Linked DNA regions of Thermus thermophilus. The protein of the gene in region 2 interacts with the protein of the main gene of each other region in a pairwise test. Links are inferred from orthologs where the notes say so. Each region holds a gene or a part of one and is shown on either strand. Other genes may lie near its edges. The genes, in order: TthTMY_RS10915 and ftsA.

Evidence for each region.
Region 1: the proteins of ftsA (region 2) and TthTMY_RS10915 interact in binary tests that used the Escherichia coli proteins (3 or more experiments, as listed by UniProt). The link is inferred for Thermus thermophilus from one-to-one orthologs.

Annotation. Positions count from the first base shown.
Region 1 is NZ_AP025158.1:2,018,303-2,029,043, forward strand. The notes cover bases 6-2,999. They hold TthTMY_RS10915 (rod shape-determining protein), read right to left. Parts: upstream 2,025-2,999; coding sequence 987-2,024; downstream 6-986. Other genes in these bases: TthTMY_RS10905 (S4 domain-containing protein), read right to left, coding at 6-552; fabZ (3-hydroxyacyl-ACP dehydratase FabZ), read right to left, coding at 552-980; rny (ribonuclease Y), read right to left, coding at 2,036-2,999. In the rest of the region: more of TthTMY_RS10905, read right to left, coding at 1-5; more of rny, read right to left, coding at 3,000-3,760; recombinase RecA, read right to left, coding at 3,761-4,783; thpR (RNA 2',3'-cyclic phosphodiesterase), read right to left, coding at 4,734-5,330; TthTMY_RS10935 (CinA family nicotinamide mononucleotide deamidase-related protein), read right to left, coding at 5,327-6,511; TthTMY_RS10940 (glycine cleavage system protein T), read right to left, coding at 6,484-7,260; TthTMY_RS10945 (MFS transporter), read left to right, coding at 7,300-8,349; TthTMY_RS10950 (HAD family hydrolase), read left to right, coding at 8,342-8,968; TthTMY_RS10955 (enolase C-terminal domain-like protein), read right to left, coding at 8,954-10,039; TthTMY_RS10960 (hypothetical protein), read right to left, coding at 10,050-10,741. UniProt on the Escherichia coli protein: Forms membrane-associated dynamic filaments that are essential for cell shape determination. Acts by regulating cell wall synthesis and cell elongation, and thus cell shape.
Region 2 is NZ_AP025158.1:1,021,538-1,032,277, reverse strand. The notes cover bases 399-3,391. They hold ftsA (cell division protein FtsA), read left to right. Parts: upstream 399-1,273; coding sequence 1,274-2,509; downstream 2,510-3,391. Other genes in these bases: ftsZ (cell division protein FtsZ), read left to right, coding at 2,522-3,391; TthTMY_RS05565 (FtsQ-type POTRA domain-containing protein), read left to right, coding at 693-1,277; TthTMY_RS05570 (UDP-N-acetylmuramate dehydrogenase), read left to right, coding at 399-680. Outside these bases: more of TthTMY_RS05570, read left to right, coding at 1-398; more of ftsZ, read left to right, coding at 3,392-3,580; TthTMY_RS05550 (crossover junction endodeoxyribonuclease RuvC), read left to right, coding at 3,594-4,094; TthTMY_RS05545 (adenosine-specific kinase), read right to left, coding at 4,202-4,687; mqnC (cyclic dehypoxanthinyl futalosine synthase), read left to right, coding at 4,736-5,878; trpA (tryptophan synthase subunit alpha), read right to left, coding at 5,935-6,732; trpB (tryptophan synthase subunit beta), read right to left, coding at 6,729-7,988; thyX (FAD-dependent thymidylate synthase), read left to right, coding at 8,025-8,837; NAD-dependent DNA ligase LigA, read right to left, coding at 8,834-10,740. UniProt on the Escherichia coli protein: Essential cell division protein that assists in the assembly of the Z ring. May serve as the principal membrane anchor for the Z ring.

The DNA.
Region 1 (10,741 bases), 990 kb from region 2 along the record:
GAAGAGCAGGTCCCCGGGGGCGAGCTCGTCCTTGGGGGAGGCGGGCCTCCCCTTGAGGCGCACCTTGCCCGCCTTGACCCCCTGGGCGAAGTAGGACCGAGAGACGCCGAAGCCCTTGGCCCCCACGGCGTCCACCCGCAAGGAGGGGACGACCAGGGTGCGCACCCGCTCCCTGGGGGGCCTCAGGGCCCCTTCGGGAGGGGGAAGGAGGCGGTAGCCCTGGGCCTCGAGGGCCTTCCTCCCTTCGGGGAGGAGGGCGGCCAAAACCCCTTCCTCCACCTCCTCCACCTCGCCCAAAACCTCCCCCAGGTCGGCGGGCGGGGGGCGGTCCAGGAGGACCACCTCCACGGGGTCGGAGACGGAGGGCACCTCCTCGGGGTAGAGGACGGCCACCTTGCGCTCCGCCAAGGGAAAGCCGCCGAAGAAGGCCACCCGGATCCCCTCCCGGCGGGCCATCTCCTCCAGGCGGGCCTGGTCCTCGGGGTCCAGGAAGCCCGTGCGCACCACCCGGCCGCCCCGGGCCCGCTTGAGGTAGCGCTCCAGGTCCGCCATCAGGAGGCCCCCTGGAGGACGAAGGTCAGGGTGGCGCTCGCCCGCTCCTCCCCCTCCACCAGGGCCCGCACCGCCACCTTGCCCACGCCCCGGCGGAAGGCGAGGAGCTCCCCCTCGAGGATCAGGGTGTCCCCCGGGTAGACGGGCCGCCGGAACCGGGCCCCCTCCACCCCGGCGAGGAAGGCGAGGCCCCCTTGGGGAAAGCCCGGCTGGCGCACCAGGGCCCCCACGGCCGCCTGGGCCATGGCCTCCAGGATCAGCACCCCGGGCATGACGGGGTGGCCGGGGAAGTGCCCTTGGAAGTGGGGCTCGTTGAAGGTCACGTTCTTGAGGGCCTTGAAGCGCCTTTCGTCCGCCTCCAACACCCGGTCCACGAGGAGAAAGGGGTAGCGGTGGGGCAGGACCTTGAGGATCTCCCGGATGTCCACAGGGCCTCACCTCCTCAGGACGTCGTCGGAGGAGAGGATGGTGTCCTCGAGGACGTGGAGCATCTCCAGGGCCTTCCCCGTGCCCAGGGCCACGGCCTCCACGGCGTTCTCCGCCACCACCACGGGCACGCCGGTGGCCTCCTGCAGGGCCACGTCCAGGTTCCTAAGGAGGGCCCCGCCCCCGGTGAGGAGGATGCCCCGCTCGTAGATGTCCGAGGCGAGCTCCGGGGGAGTGGTCTCCAGGACGTTCCTCACCCCCTGGAAGATCTTGCTCAAAGGCTCCTGAAGGGCCTCCACGACGTCCTCGGCGGGGATCTCTGCGGTGCGGGGAAGGCCCGAGACGAGGTCCCGGCCCCGCACCTCGGCCACCTCCTTCTCCTCCCCGGGAAGGAGCTTGGCCCGCCCCAGCCGGATCTTGAGCTCCTCGGCGGTGCGCTCCCCGATGAGGAGGTTGTACTTCTGGCGGATGTAGCGGATGATGGCCTGGTCCATCTCGTTCCCGGCGATGCGGAGGCTTTCCGAGCGCACGATGCCCCCTAAGGAGATGACGGCGATGTCCGTGGAACCGCCCCCGATGTCCACCACCATGCTCCCCGTGGGCTCGGCCACGTTGATCCCCGCCCCGATGGCGGCCGCCAGGGGTTCCTCAATGAGGTAGACCTTGTGGGCCAGGGTGGAGACGGCCTGGACCACGGCCCGCCGCTCCACGTCCGTCACCCCGGAGGGAACCCCCACCATGATCCGCACCCGCCCCTTGAAGAGGCGGCTCATGGGAGAGAGGACCTTCTGCAGAAAGAGGAGGAGCATCTTCTCCGTGAGGGCGTAGTCGGCGATGACCCCGTCCTTGAGGGGGCGCACGGCCACGATGTTCCCGGGGGTGCGCCCGAGCATCCGGTAGGCCTCCGCCCCCACGGCCTTCACCTCCCGCTTCCCCTGGACCACGGCGATGACGGAGGGCTCCTTCAGGACGATTCCCTTCCCCCGCACGTAGATGAGGACGCTGGCCGTCCCCAGGTCAATGCCGATGTCTTCGCCTTTAAGCATAGCGCCTCACTTCACCTAGCGTACTCCACCGCCCGGGTCTCCCGCACCACGGTCACCTGGACCTGGCCCGGGTAGTTCATCTCCTTCTCAATGCGGCTCGCGATCTCCCGGGCCAGGAGGGTGGCCTTGGCGTCGCTGACCTTCTCCGGCTTGACGATGACCCGCACCTCCCGGCCCGCCTGCACGGCGAAGGCCGTCTCCACCCCGGGGAAGGAGAGGGCGATGCGTTCCAGGGCCTCCAGGCGCTGGAGGTACTCCTCGAGGCTCTCCCGCCTCGCCCCGGGCCGCGCCGCCGAGAGGGCGTCGGCCGCGGCCACCAAAACGGCGTAGAGGGTCTCGGCGTTGTCGGGGTCGTGGTGGTGGGCGATGGCGTCCACCACCTCCTTGGGCTCCCCGAAGCGCCGCGCCAGGGCGATGCCGATCTCCACGTGGCTTCCCTCCACCTCCCGGTCCACGCTCTTGCCGATGTCGTGGAGGAGCCCGGCCCTCCGGGCAAGCGCGGCGTCCAGGCCGAGCTCCGCCGCCATGATCCCGGCGAGGTGGGCCACCTGGATGGAGTGCTTCAGAACGTTCTGGCCGTAGCTGGAGCGGAAGTGGAGCCGGCCCAAAAGCTGGATGAGGCCGGGCTTCAGGCCCACCACCCCCGCCTCCAAGGCCGCCTCCTCCCCCCTTTCGTAGATGAAGGTCTTCATCTCCTGCTTGGCCTTCTCCACCACCTCCTCAATGCGGCTTGGGTGGATGCGCCCGTCCTTCAAAAGCTCCTCCAGGGCCATGCGGGCGATCTCGCGGCGGATGGGGTTGAAGGAGGAGAGGAGGACGGCGTCCGGGGTGTCGTCAATGATGAGGTCCACCCCCGTCAGGGCCTCAAAGGCGCGGATGTTCCGCCCCTCCCGGCCGATGATCCGCCCCTTCATGGCGTCGGAGGGGATGGGCACCACGGTGACGGCGAGCTGGGCCGCGGTCTCCGAGGCCTGGCGTTGCATGGCCTGGGCCAGGATCTTCTGGGCCTCCCTTTTGGCCTCGAGGCGGGCCCGCTCCAGGGCGGCCCGCACCCTCTGGGCCTTCTCCTCCTCCAGCTCCCGGTCCAGGCGCTCCAGGACGAGCCTGCGGGCCTCCTCGGGGGTGAGGCCCGCCACCTCGTAGAGCTTCCGCTCCACCTCCTTAAGCCGCTCCTCCAGGGCCCTGGCCTCCGCCTTGAGCGCCTCCTCTTTACGGACAAGCTCCGCCTCCGCCTCCTCCAGCCGCGCCGCCCTGGCGTCCAGGGCCTCGGCCCGCTTGGCGAGCCGCTCCCCCTCCCGGCGGAGCTCCTCCCGCTCCGCCTTGAGGCGCTCCCGCTCCTCCTTGAGCTCCTCCTGGAGGGACCTCAGGCGCTCCCGCTCGGCGCGAAGCTCCTCCCGCTCCGCCTTAAGGCGTCCCTCCGCCTCCTCCAGGCGCTTTTTGGCCTCGGCCTCGGCGGCCTCGAGGCGGCGCCTGATCTCCGCCTCCACCTCCTCCCGCTGGGCCTTGGCCCGGGCCTCCGCCTCCTGGCGCAGGGCCTTGGCCTCCTGGCGGGCGGCCTCCAGGATGTCCCGGGCCTCCTTCCGCGCGGCCTCCAGGACCTCCCGGGCCTCCCGCCTCGCCGCCTCCAGGAGCTCCTTGGCCTCCTGGGCCGAGCGGTCCTCCCCCTTCCGCCTAAGGAGGAGGACCCCCCCAAGCCCCAGGACCAGGAGCAGAAGAACCAGGTCCAGAAGGGACATCTACTCCCCCTCGTCCTCGCCTGCGGCCAGGACCACCTGGTCCGAGCGCTCCAAGACCTTGGCCCGGATCTCCTCCAAAAGCTCGGGCCGCTCCCGCAGGGCCTCGGCCGCCTTCTCCTTCCCCTGGCCCAGGCGGAGCTCCCCGTAGGAGAACCAGGACCCGGCCTTCTCAATCACCCCCGCGGCCACGGCCACGTTCACCAGGTCCATGACGGGGTCCAGCCCCCGGCCGAAGTAGATCTCCAGCTCCGCCTCGCGGAAGGGGGGGGCGAGCTTGTTCTTCACCACCTTGACCCGCACCTTGACCCCCACGGCCTCGTTCCCCACCTTGATGGGCTGGCCGCTTTTGCGCACGTCCAGGCGCACGCTGGCGTAGAACTTCAGCGCCCTCCCCCCCGGGGTGGTCTCGGGGTTGCCGTACATGACCCCCACCTTCTCCCGCACCTGGTTGATGAAGATGGCGGCGGTGTTGCTCTTGGCGAGCACCGCGGTGAGCTTGCGGAGGGCCTGGCTCATGAGCCGGGCCTGGAGGCCCACGTGCTGATCCCCCATCTCCCCCTCAATCTCCGCCCGGGGGACCAAAGCGGCCACCGAGTCCACCACGATCACGTCCACCGCCCCCGAGCGGGCGAGGAGCTCCACGATCTCCAGGGCCTGCTCGCCCGTGTCGGGCTGGGAGACCAGGAGGTCTTCCACCTGGACGCCGAGGCGCTGGGCGTATAGGGGGTCCAGGGCGTGCTCCGCGTCCACGAAGGCGGCCACCCCGCCCCGCCTCTGGGCCTGGGCGATGATGGTGAGGGCCAGGGTGGTCTTGCCCCCGGACTCGGGGCCGTAGATCTCCACGATCCGCCCCCGGGGGATGCCGCCGATCCCCAGGGCGAGGTCTAGGGCGAGGGAGCCTGTGGGGATCACGTCCACCTGTTGCCTGGGCATCTCGCCCAGCCACATCACCGCCCCCTTGCCGAATTCCTTCTCAATCGCCTTCAGGGCGTTCTCCAGGGCCTTGCGCTTGCTCTCGTCCATGCTCACCTCTCAGGGAAAACTTCTCCAAAACGGTGTACACCGGCCCCTTGGGCTTAAGCTCCGAGCGCACCAGGGCGAAGCCCTCCACCGGCCACTCCAGGCCGAAGAGGACGGGAGGCACGCGGGGCGCCGGGGCCTTCCTCCGGGCCAGGGTGATGTGGGGCTTGAAGGGCTTGTCCCAGCCGGGGATCCTGACCGCCTCCTCGCCCAAAAGCTCCTCCACCCCGGCGCGAAGCCCCTCGGCGAGGCGGAGGAAGCCTTCGGCCTCCGCCTTGGCGAACCAGACCCGGGGGGTTCCTTCGTTGGGGAAGTAGCCCGTCCCGCGAAGCCGCGCCCGGAAGGGGGCCTCGAGGCGGGCGAGCCTGTGGCCCAGGGCCAGGTAGTCGGGAAGCTCCTCCTCGGGCCGCTCGCCCAGGAAGAGGAGGGTCAGGTGGAGCTGGTGGGAAGGGACGGGCTTCCAGCCGCGAAAAGGGCGGACCTTGGTCTGGGCTTCCGCCAGGGCCGCCCGGACCTCCTCGGGTAAAAAGACCGCGTAGAAGAGCCTCATGTCACAAGGAGCGCCAAGGCCGCGTAGACGCTTCTTAAGCGCACGGTTTCCCGGTCTCCCGGGAAGCGGTAGCGCCGCACCTCCGCGCCCGTGGGGCCCGCCAGGGCCACGTAGACCGTGCCCGGGGGCTCGCCCTCCAGGGGGTCCGGCCCCGCGACCCCGGTGGTGGCCAGGGCGTAGGTGGACCCGAAGAGGGACCGCGCCGCCTCCGCCATGGCCCGGGCGGTCTCGGCGGAAACCGTCCGGGAGAGGAGGTCCTGAGGCACCCCGAAGCGGGCCTTGGCCCCTACGGAGTAGGATACCACGCCCCCCAAATAGAAGCGGCTCGCCCCCGGCACGCGGGTGATCTCCGCTCCCAGAAGCCCCCCGGTGAGGCTCTCCATGGTGGCGAGGGTGGCCCCTTCCCGCTCCATGCGCCTTTTCACCGCCTCGGCGAGGGTCATCTCCCCCTCGCCCCAGACCTCCTTAAGGAGCGTTTTCTTGATCCGCTCGGCAAGCTCCGCCACCCGGTCCTCCCGGCCCCGGACCACCACCTCCACCCCGTGGACCTTGGGGTAGGTGCCCACCTCCACCTCCTCCCCCCGGACGAAGAGGGGGCCAAGCCGCTCCACGATCTCCGACTCCCCGATGCCCCAGGTCTTCAGGACCCTTTCGGCGTAGGGCCTTCGCGGCAGGCCCAGGCGGGGCAGAACCTCCTGCCACATGGGGCGCCACTCGGGAGGGGGCCCGGGGAGGAGGACCAGGTCCTTACCCCCTTTGCGCACCCACCACCCCGGGGCGGTGCCCCGGGGGTTTTTGAGCCAGGTGGCGGAGGGGATCCGCATGGCCTGCTTGCGGTTGGCCTCAGGCATGGCGCGCCCCCGGGCGCGGAAGAAGGCCTCAATCTCCCCAAGCACGGCCTCGTCCAGCTCCAAAGGCTCCCCCAAGGCCAGGGCCACCGCCTCCCGGGTCACGTCGTCCGGGGTGGGGCCGAGGCCGCCGGAGAGGACCACAAGCCTGGCCCGGGCGAAGGCCTCCTCCACCTCCCGGGCCAGGGGCGCCACCTCGTCCGCCACCCTAAGGGTCCTTTCCACCTTGAGGGCGTAGGGCTTGAGGCTTCTTGCGATCTCCGCCGTGTTGGTGTCCAGGGTCTCCCCGTAGAGGAGCTCGGTGCCTACCCCGAGGATCTCTGCCCGCTCCATGCCGCCTCCTTAAAGGGAAGGGCCTCCACGCGGTACCGCCCCCCACCTCCTTCCACCTCCGCCCCCACGGGCACCTCCTTCCGCACCACGGCGAGGCCCAGAAGGCCGAAGGGGGTCTTTAGAAGGCGCTTCGCCTCCCCCACGCGCTTTCCCCCCAGGAAGAGCTCCGCCGGGGCCTCGCCCCCCTCCAGAGCCCTCAGGCCCACAAGGCGGTAGGGCGCCTCCTTTCCCTCGGTCCTGGCCATGATCTCCTGGCCCACGTAGCACCCCTTGCCGTAGTCCACCAGGTGGAGAAGGCCCACGCTCTGGGGGAGTTCCCCTTGGATGTCCGAGAGGAGGGGGAGGCCCTTGAGCAGGGTGTAGAGGGGATAGAGCTCCGGGGGAAGCGCCCCTTCGGCCCTCTCCCCCACCTCCTCGCGGCCGTCCGCGTAGAGGAGGCGGAAGAGGGGCAGCGCCACAAGCTCCACCTGGTCAAAGACGATGTAGCGGCGCAGGCGCCTTTCCAGGCCCTCGAGGCTCCCCCAAGGGGCGAGGAGGAAGCCCTCGGGGTGGGGAAAGAGGGTCGCCGCCTCTTCAATCTGGCCCTTGTGGTTGAGGAAGAGCACCCCAGCAGGCCCCGAAACCCGTCGCAGGTCCCGGGTGCCCTGCCCCTGGAGGAAGGAAAAGGCGTCGGGGCCCCGGAGGAGGAGCACCCCAGGGAAGGCGAAGAAGCCTTCGCCGGAAAGGGCTTGGGCCAAAAGGCGCTCCATCCTCCCCATTATTGACCAAAGGGTCACCCCAGGGGGAGAATGCGGTCCGTGCGCTTTCTCGCCGGCTCCTTCCTTGCCCTCCTCCTCGTGGGGGTGATCGTGGCCCTCCCCGGGGCCGCCCTGCCCTACTGGCGGGAGCGGTACGGGACGGAAGAGGGGGCCTCCCTCTACTTCGCCGCCCTCCTCCTCGGCCTCCTCCTCGGGGTGCACCTGGGACAGGAGGAGAGGCGCCATCCCTTCTTTCCCCTGGCCCTGGGCCTGGTGGGCCTCGCCTTTCTCGGCCTTCCCTTCGCCCCCTCTTACGCCTGGATGGCGTCCCTGGCCTTCCTCCTCGGCCTGGGGGAGGGGGTGATGAACGTCCACGGGAACAGCCTCGTGGGGGAGCTCTACCCGGAAAGGCGGGTGGAGCTTTTGAACCGGGTCAACGTGGCCTTTGGCCTGGGGGCGGTCCTCACCCCTTTGGCCTTGGCCTGGCTCCCCTACGCCGCCTTTCTGAGCCTGGCGGGCCTTCTCGCCTTCCTCGCAGGCGCCCTCGTCCTCGGGGCGCCTGCGGCGGAAAGGCCCAAGGAAAGGCCCCGGGGAGCCCTCTGGCCCTTCCTCCTCGCCGTGGGGCTCTACACGGGCCTCGAGGGGGCCCTGGCCACCTGGAACCGGGTCTGGCTGGAGGCCTTGGGCCACGCCACCTCCCTAGGCGGCCTCCTCCTCACCCTCTACTGGCTCTTCCTCGCCTTGGGCAGGCTCCTCCTCGCAGGAAGGGTGGCCAAGGACCCCTTGAGGGCCCTCCGGGGGCTTCTCCTCGGGGTGATGGGCCTCCTCCTCCTCAACTTCCTCCCCCAGACCGCCCTCCTCTTCCCCCTCGCGGGCTTCCTCCTCGGCCCCCTCTTCTCCACCCTCTTCGCCCTGGTGCAGGCCCGCTTCGGCCACCGGGCCCTGGGGGGGCTCATGTACGCCGGGGCGGCGGGGAGCACCCTGATCCCCGGGCTTTTCGCCCTCCTGCCCGACCGGGGGATCCCCCTGGGGCTTTTCGCCCTAAGCCTCGCCCTCTACCTCCTCCTCCGGGGCGCGGAGCGGGAGGTGGCCCGTGCTTAAGGCGGTCCTCTTTGACCTGGACGGCACCCTGGCGGACACGGACCCCCTGCACCTCCTGGCCTGGCGGGAGGCCCTGGCGCCCTACGGCCTGGAGGTGGACCCCATCTTCTACCGGAAAAGGATCTCGGGGAGGCTGAACCCCGAGATCGTCCGGGATCTCTTGGGCCTGGAGGGAGAGGAGGCGGAAAGGCTCATCGCCGCCAAGGAGGCCCGCTTCCGGGCCCTCGCCCAGGGGCTCAGGCCCACCCCGGGGCTTGCGGAATTTTTGGAGCACATCCGGGAGAAAGGCCTCCTTTGGGGCGTGGTGACCAACGCCCCCAAGGAAAACGCCCGCCACGTCCTCGAGGCCCTGGGCCTAAGGCCGCCCCTCCTGGTCCTGGCGGAGGAGGTGGGCCGGGGAAAGCCCGACCCCCTCCCCTACCGGGTGGCCCTAAGGCGCCTCGGGGTGGCCCCCGAGGAGGCCCTGGCCTTTGAGGACTCCCCTTCCGGGGTGAGAAGCGCCGTGGGGGCGGGGATCCCCACCTACGGCCTCCTCACGGGGCACGAGGCGGAAGCCCTTCGGGAGGCGGGGGCGAGGGGGGTTTTCCGGGACTTCCGGGAGGCGTTAGGCCTCCTTTAGGGCGTAGCGGGCGAAGGCCTCCTCGTCAAAGCGGCCCTCCACCAGGTCCTCCCAATAAAGCCACCCCTCGCGGAAGGGGGGAAAGGGGAAGAAGCCGCCCTCGGCCTTGAGGTGGAAGGCGAGCTCGCAAGGCTCCGTCACCCCCTGCTGGAAGGCGAGGAGGGCGGACTGGTAGGCCCCGAAGGCGCTTTGCGCCTGGCTCCCCACCATGGCCTTTTTGCCCTTCTCCCGGGCGAGGGCGAGCATCTCCAGGGTCCAGGTGACGCCGGTGCGGGCGGGCTTGAGGTTGAGGACGTCAAAGGTGTTGAGCTGTAGCTCCCGCCTGAGGTCCTTCGGGGTCATGGCCGCGTCGTCGGCGATGAGGGGGAGGATCCCCTTCTCCCTCAAGGCCCGCCTCGCCTCCACCTCCTCCACGGGCAAGGGCTCCTCCACGTAGCGGAGGCCAAGCTCCTTCCAGGCCAAAAGGTAGCGCTCGGCCTCCTTGGGGGGAAGGGACTCGTTGGCGTCGGCGTAGAGCTCGGCCTCGGGGAAGGCCTCCTTCAGGCGGAGGATGCGGCGGGTGTCCGCCTCCAGGTCCCGCCCCACCTTCACCTTGAAGACCCGGACCCCCGCCCCAAAGGCCATGCGGGCGTCCTCCAGGACCTCGTCCTCCTCCCCGAGGCCCAGGATGTAGGCCACCCGCACCCGGTGCTTGGCGGGCTTGAGGACCTGGTGAAGCTCCTCCCCCTCGCTCCGCGCCCAGGCCTCCCAGAGGGCGGTGTCCAGGGCGCCCTTGAGGCCGAAGTTAAAGGGGAAGGCCTCCAGAACGGCCCTTATCCCCTCCTGGTCGTCGGCCTCGAGGCCCAAAAGCTTGGGCCTCAGGTAGTCCAACCCCGCCCTCACGCTCCCCAGGGTCTCCCCGTAGATGGTGGGGCGGATGGCCACCTCGGCCCGGCCTAGGGAGCCGTCGGAAAGCTCCACCTCCAAAAGGGCGTGCTCCAAGGCGGCAAGCTCCGAAGCCTTCCCCCAGCGCAAGGGGGCCTTCAGGGGGATGCGGAAGGGGATGAGGCGCAGGTCCCGTACCGTCGGCATAGCCCCCATTCTATGGGCCGAGGCCGTGCCTCTGGAGAAAGGCCCGCACCGCCAGGACCTCTTCCTCAGGAGAAAGGGCCTCCGTGTCCAGGACCAGGGCCCGGGGGTGGCCCTGAAGGAGGCGCAAGGGGCCTTGGGGGTCGTAGTTCCGCTTCTCCTCGGCCACGATCTTGAGCTTGGCGAGGACCTCCTCCAGGGGGGCCAGGGCCAAGGCCTCCTCCAGCTCCTCCGGGGAGAGAACCCCTTCCGCCAAGGCCTTTAGCTCCGCCATCTCCTCGGGGCGGAGCTCCACGCGGTCAAAGGCGTCCCGCCGAGAAAGGAGCCTTTTGAGCCGGGTGGCCTCCCGGGCGTGGAGGAGGACGAAGCGGGCCTCGGGGAGGTGCTCCAGGGCGTAGGCCACCTCCCCTTCCCCCCTCAGGCCGTCAAAGAGGAGGAGGGGCCTTGGGGGCACGTACCCCCGGGCCAGGACCTCCGCCACCCCCCCGGGGAACTCCTCCCGGAAGCGCCGCGTAAGGCGGAAGCGCTCCTCCCGGGGAATGGGGGGCTTGGCCCCGTAGCGGGGGAGGACGTAGCGGTCCACGAGCTCCCGGCGGTCGGGGAGCCGGGGAAGGCCCAGGGCCTCCACCAGGGTGCTCTTCCCCACCCCGGTGAGGCCCACGAGGACGAGCAAAGGCACCTCCCTCGCGGGGACGAGGGAGGGGG
Region 2 (10,740 bases):
GCGTCCTGGGCAACGGCTCCAACCTCCTCGTCCTGGACGAGGGGGTGCCGGAGCGGGTCATCCGGCTTGCGGGCGAGTTCCAGGCCTACGACCTGAAGGGCTGGGTGGGGGCGGGGACCCTCCTTCCCCTCCTCGTCCAGGAGGCGGCCCGGGCGGGGCTTTCCGGCCTCGAGGGCCTCCTCGGCATCCCCGCCCAGGTGGGCGGGGCGGTGAAGATGAACGCGGGCACCCGCTTCGGGGAGATGGCCGACGCCCTGGAGGCGGTGGAGGTCTTCCACGACGGCGCCTTCCACGTCTACCGCCCGGAGGAACTCGGCTTCGGCTACCGGAAAAGCCGCCTCCCCCCCGGGGGCATCGTCACCCGGGTGCGCCTCAAGCTGAAGGAGCGCCCCAAGGAGGAGATCCTGAGGCGCATGGCCGAGGTGGACCGGGCCCGCAAGGGCCAGCCCAAGCGGAAAAGCGCCGGCTGCGCCTTCAAGAACCCCCCGGGCCAGTCGGCGGGGCGGCTCATTGACGAGCGCGGCCTCAAGGGGCTTCGGGTGGGGGACGCCATGATCTCCTTAGAGCACGGCAACTTCATCGTCAACCTGGGCCAGGCCCGGGCAAAGGACGTCCTGGAGCTCGTCCGCCGGGTCCAGGAGGAGCTTCCCTTGGAGCTGGAGTGGGAGGTGTGGCCGTAAAGGAGGGGTAAGATGGGCGTGGTGAAAGGCGTTCTCCTCCTCATCCTCGGGGCGAGCCTCTACGTGGCGAGCCTCGTGGCCGTCCCCGTGGAGGAGGTGCGGGTGGAAGGGCTACGCCACCTCTCCAGGGAGGCCGTCCTGCAAACCCTCCGCCTCGCTCCGGGCGACCCGTGGCTTTGGGTCTCAGGGAACAGGCTCCGGCCCCTCCTGGAAAACCCCTGGGTGGCCGAAGCCCACCTGGAAAAGCCCGCCTTGGGACAGGTGGTCGTCCGGGTGCGGGAACGCCGGCCCTTCCTCCCCCTGGAAACCGGGGACGCCCTGGCCGAGGACGGCGTCCTCCTCCCCCAAGGAGCCCCCCTCGCCCCCGGGCCCCGGGTGCGGGGGGTAGGGCCCCTCCCCCGGGAAGCCCTCCTCTCCCTGGGCCGGGCCTTCCCCCAGGCCCGGGAGATCCGCTACACCCCGGCGGGCTTCTGGGTGGAGCTGGAAGGGGCCACCCTCTTTGCCCCCGAGGCCGCGTATCTGCTAAAGTACGCCCAAACCGCGCGCCCTAAGGGGCGGGTTTTCGTGTATTCTTGGGGGGTGAGTCAGCGCCCATGATCATCGCCGGTTTGGACGTAGGCACCACCAAGGTCACCACCGTCATCGGGGAGCTCGCCCCTGACGGCGTTTTGGACATCATCGGCGAGGGCACCGTCCCCTCCCAGGGGCTGCGGCGCGGGGTGGTGGTCAACCTGGAAAGGACCACGGAGGCCATCCGCCAAAGCCTCTTCCAGGCGGAAAGGGTGGCCGGGGTCAAGGTGGAGCGGGTGGTGGTGGGCGTGGGTGGCCCCCACCTCAAAAGCGTCACCAGCCACGGCCTCGCCGCCATCCGCCGCGGCCACACCATCGCCGAGGCGGACGTGGAGCGGGCCATAGAGCAGGCCAAGGCCTACCCCTTTGAAGGGGAGCTGGAGCTTTTGCACGCCCTGCCCCTGGAGTTCAAGGTGGACGGCCAGGAGGGGATCCGGGACCCCGTGGGGATGGCGGGGGTGCGCCTCGAGGTGGACGTCCACCTCATCGCTGCGGGCCGGGGCCCCCTCGCCAACCTGCGCCGGGCCGTGGAGGAAGCGGGCCTCGCCCTGGACGCCGTCTGCGTCCAGGCCCTGGCCAGCGGGCTCGCCGTCCTCACCCCCGAGGAGGAGGAGATGACCGTCCTCCTCCTGGACATCGGCGGCGGCACCACCGACGTGGCCGTCTTCCGGGGCGGAAGGCTCGCCCACTCGGCCGTGGTGCCCCTGGGCGGGGACCACGTGACCCACGACATCGCCCAGCTCCTCAAGATCCCCTTTGAGGAGGCGGAACGGGTCAAGCGCAAGTACGGGGCCGCCCTGCCGGAGCTCGCCGACCCGGAGCTCGTCCTGGAGATCAACCAGGAGGGCGGCGCCCTGGGCGAGGTTCCGGCCCCGGAGCTCGCCCGCATCATCCGGCCGCGGATGCGGGAGATCCTCCATCTGGCGCGCCAGAGCGTGGACGAAACCCTGGGGCCTTTGGAGATCCAGGTCAACCGCGTGGTCCTCACGGGGGGCGGGGCCCTCCTCCGGGGCACCGACCTCCTCGCCCGGCAGCAGTACGGCCTCCCCGTGCGGGTGGGCAAACCCCAGGGGGTTTCGGGGCTTACGGACGTGGTCGCCTCCCCCGCCCACGCGGCGGCGGTGGGGCTCGTCCGCTACGGGGCAAGCCTCCCCCTAAAGCCCCAGGAGGCCAAGCGGATCAGGGAAAAACCGGAGGACAAGCCCAAGGGCGAGGGGCTTTGGGCCAGGATCAAGGAGTTTCTGAGCAACCTGTTCTAGAGGGAGGGGGGTATGGAAGGAGCGGTCATCAAGGTCATCGGGCTCGGGGGTGCGGGGAACAACGCGGTGAACCGCATGATTGAGGCGGGGCTTTCCGGCGTGGAGTTCATCGCCGCCAACACGGACGCCCAGGTGTTGGCCAAAAGCCTCGCCGACCACCGGATCCAGCTCGGGGAGAAGCTCACCCGGGGCCTCGGGGCCGGGGCCAACCCCGAGATTGGGGAGAAGGCGGCCCTCGAGGCCGAGGACCTCATCGCCGAGGCCCTGGAGGGGGCGGACCTCGTCTTCATCACCGCGGGCATGGGGGGCGGCACGGGGACGGGAAGCGCCCCCGTGGTCGCCGACATCGCCAAGCGGCTCGGCGCCCTCACCGTGGCGGTGGTGACGCGCCCCTTCAGCTTTGAGGGCCCCAAGCGCATGCGCACCGCCGAGGAAGGCATCAAAAAGCTCAAGGAGCGGGTGGACGCCATGGTGGTGGTCCAGAACGACCGCCTCCTCTCCGCCGTGGACAAGAAGATGACCTTAAAAGACGCCTTCCTCATCGCCGACCGGGTGCTGTACCACGGGGTCAAGGGGATCACCGACGTCATCAACCTCCCCGGCCTCATCAACGTGGACTTCGCCGACGTCAAGGCCCTCTTGGAGGGCGCGGGCCAGGTGCTCATGGGCATCGGGGCGGGGCGCGGGGAAAACCGGGTGGAGGAGGCGGCCAAAAGCGCCATCCACAGCCCCCTCCTGGAGCGCTCCATTGAAGGGGCCAGAAGGCTCCTCCTCAACGTGGTGGGCTCCGAGGAACTCTCCCTCATGGAGGCCGCCGAGGTGGTGGAGAGGATCCGGGAGGCCACGGGCCACGAGGACGTGGACATCCTCTACGGGGTCACCTACGACGAGCGGGCCCAGGACGAGCTCCGGGTCATCCTCATCGCCGCGGGCTTCGCGGAGAGCACCGTGGTGCCCCGCCCCGCCCGCCCCGTGGACTTCCCCACGGGCCACGTGGACCTGACGAACTACGACATCCCCGCCTTCATCCGCTACGGGGACGGGGACTACCCGCCCAGGCGGGGCAACTGAGCTTCCCCTTCCCGTGGTCGTGGCCGGCATAGACCCCGGGATCACCCACCTGGGCCTCGGGGTGGTGGCGGTGGAGGGGAAGGGGGCCCTCAAGGCCCGCCTCCTCCACGGGGAGGTGGTGAAGACCTCGCCGCAGGAGCCCGCAAGGGAGAGGGTGGGACGGATCCACGCCCGGGTCCTAGAGGCCCTCCACCGCTTCCGGCCCGAGGCGGTGGCGGTGGAGGAGCAGTTCTTCTACCGCCAAAACGAGCTCGCCTACAAGGTGGGCTGGGCCCTGGGGGCCGTCTTGGTGGCGGCCTTTGAAGCGGGGGTGCCCGTCTACGCCTACGGCCCCATGCAGGTGAAGCAGGCCCTGGCGGGGCACGGCCACGCCGCCAAGGAGGAGGTGGCCCTCATGGTCCGGGGCATCCTGGGCCTGAAGGAGGCCCCGAGGCCAAGCCACCTGGCGGACGCCTTGGCCATCGCCCTAACCCACGCCTTCTACGCCCGCATGGGCGCGGCGAAGCCTCTCTAGATCCCACCCCATGCCGGCTTGCGCCAGCATGGGGGCCCCGGCAAAAGGTCCTAGGGAGCTTCCCCAAGCCAGTTGGACGAAGGGAAACCGGAAAGGGTATAGAGGCCCTAAAGCTTGTACCCCAGGCGCCGGAGGAGGTCCTTTCGCCAGGCCACCTCGGCCTCGTCCTCCACGCCCAGGGGCGTGAAGCCGTCCATGACCCCGAGGATGGCCCTTTGCTCCCCCTCCTCGGCCACCACCACCTTGAGGGGGTTGGCGGTGGCGGCGTAGATCCGCACCACCTCGGGGCAGGCCTTCACCGCGTGGAGGACGTTGATGGGGTAAAAGCCCTCCCCCAAGACGATGAGGAAGGCGTGGCCGCAGGCGAGGTTGAAGAGGTTTTTCACGGCGAGCTCCACCAGGGCCTCGTCCGTCCCCGAGCGGCGGATGAGGCGCTTGCCGCTCGCCTCGGAGAAGGCGAGGCCGAACTTGATCCCGGGGACTGCGGTCACCAGGGCCTCGTGGAGGTCCTCCACCGTCTTGATGAAGTGGGCCTGGCCCAGGATGACGTTGAGGTTCTCGGGCTTTTCAATGGGAATCACCTTGAGCTCCATGCCCCGATTTTACCGAAGGCCACCTTGCCCCGGGAAAAGGGGTGTAGGATGAAGGGCATGGACGTCCTGGAGAAGGCCGTGGCCGGGGAGAGGCTTTCCGAAGGGGAGGTCCTAAGCCTCTTCAGCCTCCCCTTGCCCGAGCTCGCCGCCGCCGCCCACGAGGTGCGGCTTAAGAAGACCGACCCCGAGGTGGTGACCTTCCTCATAGACCGCAACATCAACTACACCAACGTCTGCACCGTGGCCTGCGCCTTCTGCGCTTTTTACCGCACCAAGAGGCAGAAGGACGCCTACACCCTGAGCTACGAGGAGATCGCGAGGAAAGTGGAGGAGCTCTACCAGGTGGGGGGCAGGCGGATCCTCATGCAGGGCGGGGTGAACCCCGAGCTTCCCCTGGATTGGTACCTGGACCTCCTCCGCTACCTCAAGGGCCGCTTCCCCGACCTCCGCATAGACGCCTTCAGCCCCGAGGAGATCCTAGGCCTGGAACGCCTCACGGGCCTTAGGGCGGAGGCGATCCTGGAAAAGCTAAAGGAAGCGGGCCTGGACGGCCTGCCCGGGGCCGGGGCGGAGATTTTGGTGGACGAGGTCCGCCTAAAGGCGGCCCCCGCCCGGATCCGGACGGCGGACTGGTACCGCATCGTGGACGCGGCCCAGGCCCTGGGGCTTTACACCCTCGCCACCATGGTCATTGGCTTCGGAGAGGGCCCCAAGGAGCGCGCCCTCCACCTCCTCGGCCTCCGCGCCCAGCAGGACAGGGCCCTGGAGCGCTACGGGAACGGCTTCGCCGCCTTCGCCCTGTGGACCCTTCAGGTGGAGCACACACGCCTCAAGGGCAAGGCCCCCGGGGCCACGGCCCACGAGTACCTGAAGACCCTGGCCATCGCCCGCCTCGCCCTGGACAACTTCGCCCACTTCCAGGCCTCCTGGCCCACCCTGGGCTTCAAGGTGGCCCAGGCGGCCCTCTACTACGGGGCCGACGACTTCGGGAGCACCATGCTGGAGGAGAACGTGGTCTCGGCGGCGGGGGGGCACGGGCGCACCCACGCCACGGTGCGCCAGATCGTCCGCCACATCGTGGACGCGGGGTTTAAACCGGCGGAGCGGGACCCCCTCTACCGCATCCTCCGCTACCCAGACCCCGAGGCCATCCTGAAGGAGCCCGAGCCCCTGGAACTCCCCCTCGCCTAAGGGCGGTTCCCCCATGCTGGCCCAAGCCAGCATGGGGGCCCCGGTTTTTCTCAGGATTAGCCTTCCCTCGGGCCGGGGTTGGCCTCGAGGCGCTGGAGGCCCTGGCGGATCTCCTGGAGGAGGGGCGCAAGGGGCCTCCCCTCCTCTAGGGCCCGGATCAGGGCGCTTCCCACCACCACCCCGTCCGCCACCGCTGCCTGGGCAGCCGTGGTCCTGCCGGAAACCCCGAAGCCCACGGCCACGGGGAGGGGGGTCCTGGCCTTGATGCGCCGCACCAGGTCCTTCACCTCCTCGGGAAGCCTTTCCCGCATCCCCGTGACCCCGGTGACGGAGACGGCGTAGACGAAGCCCGTGGCGTGGCGGACCACGGTGGCGATGCGGGCGTCCGTGGAGGTGGGGGCGAGGAGGAAGACCGTCTCCAGGCCGATCTCCTGGGCGAGGCGCACGAGGCCTGGGTCCTCGTCGGGAGGGAGGTCGGGGAGGATCACCCCCGTGGCCCCCGCCTGCTTGAAGAGGCCGAAGAAGCGCTCCGGCCCCCAGGCCAGGACGGGGTTCAGGTAGGTCATGAGGAAGAGGGGCTTTTCCGTCATGGCCCGCACCTCCCGCACGAGCTCCAGGGTCCCCTGGACGCTCATCCCCTTCCTCAGGGCCAGTTCGCTTGCCCGCTGGATCACGGGGCCGTCCCCCAGAGGGTCGGAGTAGGGGAGGCCGATCTCCAGAAGGTCGGCGTAGGGCAAAACCTCCTCCACCGCCTGCAAAAAGCCTTCCCGGCTGGGGAAGCCTGCGGTGAGGTAAGGGATGAGGGCGGCCCTTCCCTCGGACCGGGCCTTGGCGAAGGCCTCCTGGGTGGTCACAGCTCCCCTCCCAGAAGGCGCATGGCCTCGGTCACGTCCTTGTCCCCCCGGCCGGAGAGGTTGATGACCACCACCTGGTCCTTGTCCATCTCCGGCACCACCTTGGCGGCGTGGGCGATGGCGTGGGCCGATTCCAAGGCGGGGATGATGCCCTCAAGCCGCGCCAGGAGCTTGAAGCCCTCGAGGGCCTCCTCGTCCGTGACGCTGGCGTACTCCGCCACCCCGGCGTCGGCGTAGTAGCTGTGCTCCGGCCCCACCCCGGGGTAGTCCAGCCCCGCGGAGACGGAGTGGGCCGGGGTGATCTGGCCGTCGTGGTCGTAGAGGAGGTACATGTAGCTCCCGTGCAGCACCCCCCGCTTCCCCGCCCCGATGCTCGCGGCGTGCCTGCCCGTGGAAAGCCCCTCCCCGGCGGCCTCCACCCCAATGAGCCTGGGGCGCTCCTCCTCGGGCAGGTAGGCGAAGGGGGCGAAGAGGCCGATGGCGTTGGACCCGCCCCCCACCGCGGCGATGAGGGCGTCGGGGAGGCGGCCGAAAAGCTCCTGGCTTTGCCGCTTCACCTCCTCCCCGATGACGCTCTGGAAGTCCCGGACCATCATGGGGTAGGGGTGGGGGCCCACCACGGAACCCAGGATGTAGAAGGTGGTGCGCACGTTCGTGATCCAGTCGCGGATGGCCTCGTTGGTGGCGTCCTTGAGGGTGCGGCTCCCCGCGGCCACGGGCCGCACCTCGGCCCCGAGGAGCTTCATGCGGAAGACGTTTAAGGCCTGGCGCCTGACGTCCTCCTCCCCCATATAGACCACGCACTCCATGCCGAAGAGGGCCGCCACCGTGGCCACGCTCACCCCGTGCTGCCCCGCCCCCGTTTCGGCGATGACCCGCCTCTTGCCCATGCGCCTGGCCAGGAGGGCCTGGCCCAGGGTGTTGTTGATCTTGTGGGCCCCGGTGTGGAGGAGGTCCTCCCGCTTGAGGTAGACCTGGGCCCCGCCCCAGTGCTCGGAAAGCCGCTTGGCGTGGTAGAGGGGGGTGGGCCTGCCGGCGAACTGCCTGAGGTAGTGGTCCAGCTCCTCCAGGAAGGCCGGATCCTTCTTGGCCTCCCGGTAGGCGGCCTCCAGCTCCTCCAGGGCGGGGATCAGGGTCTCGGGCACGTACCGCCCCCCGTAGGGGCCGAACCGCCCCCTCGCGTCGGGCAAGGGAAAGTCGGGTAGGGTCAGCATGCTTCGCTCCCTAAAGGCGCCTCGCGCCAAGACAACTCCCATCCTACCCCGGAGGGGCCTCCCGGTAAACTCGGGGGGATGGAAGGGCCTCTCACGATCCCGGTCTTGGACAAGGGCTTCGTCCGCCTGGTGGACCAGATGGGGGACGACCGCGCCATCGTCCAGGCGGCCCGGGTGTCCTACGGGGAAGGGACGAAGACGGTGCGGGAGGACGCCGCCCTCATTGACTACCTCATGCGCCACCGCCACACAAGCCCCTTTGAGATGGTGGTCTTCAAGTTTCACGTCAAGGCCCCCATCTTCGTGGTCAGGCAGTGGTTCCGCCACCGCACGGCGAGCGTCAACGAGGTCTCGGGGCGCTACTCCATCCTCAAGGAGGAGTTCTACGAGCCCGAGGCCTTCCGCAGGCAGGCGAGGAGGAACAAGCAGGCTTCGGAAGGGGCCCTCCTGGACGAGGAGGCCTTGGCCCTCCTAAGGAGGGTGGAGCAGGAGGCCTACGGGGCCTACCGGGCCCTTCTGGAGAAGGGCGTGGCCCGGGAGATGGCCCGGATGGTCCTTCCCCTCAACCTCTACACCGAGTTCTACTGGAAGCAGGACCTGCACAACCTCTTCCACTTCCTCAAGCTCCGCCTCGCCCCCGAGGCCCAGTGGGAGATCCGCCAGTACGCCCAGGCCATCGCCGAAATCGTCAAGGAGAGGGTCCCCTTGGCCTGGGCCGCCTTTGAGGAGCACCTTTTAGGAGGGGCTCTTCTCTCCCGCACGGAGCTTCGGGCCCTAAGGGGCCTCCTCACCCCCGAGGTCTACGAGAAGGCCCTGGCCTCTTTGGGCCTCGAGGGAAGCCGCCTTAGGGAGGCCCTGGAGAAGCTCTTCGGGCCCGGGGAGGTCCCTTAGACGAGCTCTTCCGCCTTCTTCCCCGTGCGGGCCTCTATGAGCCGGTAAAGCTCCTCCTCCGTGAGGGTGGGGACCCCTAAGGCCTTGGCCTTTTCCAGCTTGCTCCCCGGGGCCTCCCCCACCACGAGGTAGCTCGTCTTGCGGCTCACGGCGTCCGTCACCTTGGCCCCAAGGCGCCGGAGGAGGGCCTTCACCTCCTCCCGGGGGCGGGAAAGCTCCCCGGTGATCACGAAGGTGAGCCCTTTAAGGGCCTCCCCGCCCTTCTCCTTGGCCTCCATCTCCACCCCCGCCTCCTTGAGCCTTCGCACCAGGTGGCGGAAGGCGGGGTCCCTCAGGGTTTCCAGGATGGCCCTCGCCGTGAGCTCCCCCACCTCCTCCACCTCCAAAAGCTCCTCCAGGCTGGCCTCGAGGAGGCGGTCCATGGTCTGGAACTTGGCCGCCAGGTTCCGGGCCAGGACCTCCCCCACTCCCGGAAGCCCCAGGGCGTAGAGGAGGCGCTCTAGGCCCCTTTTCTTGCTCTCCTCTATCTGGCGGAGGAGGTTTTGGGCGCTCTTTTCCCCCATGCGCTCCAGGCCCACCAGGTCTTCCTTCCTCAGGCGGTAGAGGTCGGCCACGTCCTTGACCAGGCCCTTCTCCAAAAGCTTCTCAACGAGCTTCTCCCCCAGGCCCTGGATGTCCATGGCCTTGCGGGAGGCGAAGTGGCGGATGGCCTCAAAGCGCTTGGCGGGGCACAAGGGGTTGGGGCAGCGGTGGACCTTCCCCTCCTGGATGAGGCGATGGCCGCACTCGGGGCAGGCCTCGGGCCAGCGCACGGGCCGCTCCTTTCCCGTGCGCCGCTCCTTGAGGACCCGGAGGACCTCGGGGATGACCCCGCCCGCCTTGTGCACCAAAACCCAGTCCCCGATGCGGATGTCCAGCTCCTCTATGTAGCTTTCGTTGTGCAGGGTGACCCGGGAAACCTCGCTGCCCTCTAGGAAGACGGGCTCGAGGACCCCCACCGGGGTCACCCGCCCGGTGCGCCCCACCTGGAAGACCACGTCCAAAAGCCGGGTCTCCTTCTCCTCGGCGGGGAACTTGTAGGCGATGGCGAAGCGGGGGGCGCGGGCGGTGTAGCCGAGCTCCCGCCAAAGTTGCAAATCGTCCAGCTTCACCACCACCCCGTCCGCCTCAAAGGGAAGCTCCCGCCGCTTCTTCAGCCAGTCCTGGTAGATTCCCTCCACCCCTTCCGCCCCCACGGCCCGCGCGTAGCCGTGCTCCACGGGGAAGCCCTTCTCCTTGAGCCAGTGGAGGAGGGCGAACTGGGTCGCCACCCCTTCCCTCTCCACCTCTTCCAGCCCGAGCCCCAGGGCGTAGAAGGTGGCCCTGAGGCCCCGCTTGGCGGTGATGCGGGGGTCTTTTTGCCTTAGGGAGCCCGCCGCGGCGTTCCTAGGGTTTTTGAAGATCTTCTCCCCCCGCTCCTCCAGCTCCTCGTTGAGCCGGAGGAAGGCCGCTATGGGCATGTAGACCTCGCCCCGGACCTCGAGGCGCTCCGGCACCCCCTTGAGCCTCCTCGGGATGGTGGGGATGGTGAGGAGGTTCTGGGTCACCTCCTCCCCCACCTCCCCGTCCCCCCGGGTGGCCCCGTAGACCAGGACCCCATCCTCGTAGTAGAGGTTGACGGAAAGGCCGTCCACCTTGTGCTCCACGGTGTAGGCGAAGGGGCCCTTCCGGCCCAGGGCCCGCTCTATCCGCTCCTCAAAGGCCCTGACCTCATCCAGGGTGAAGGCGTTGTCCAAGGAGTACATGCGGGTGGGGTGGCGGACGGGGCGGAAGGTGGCCTCGAGGGGCCTCGCCCCCACTTGCTCCGTGGGGGAGTCCGGGCTTTTGAGCTCGGGAAAGCGCTCCTCAAGCTCCTTGAGCTCCC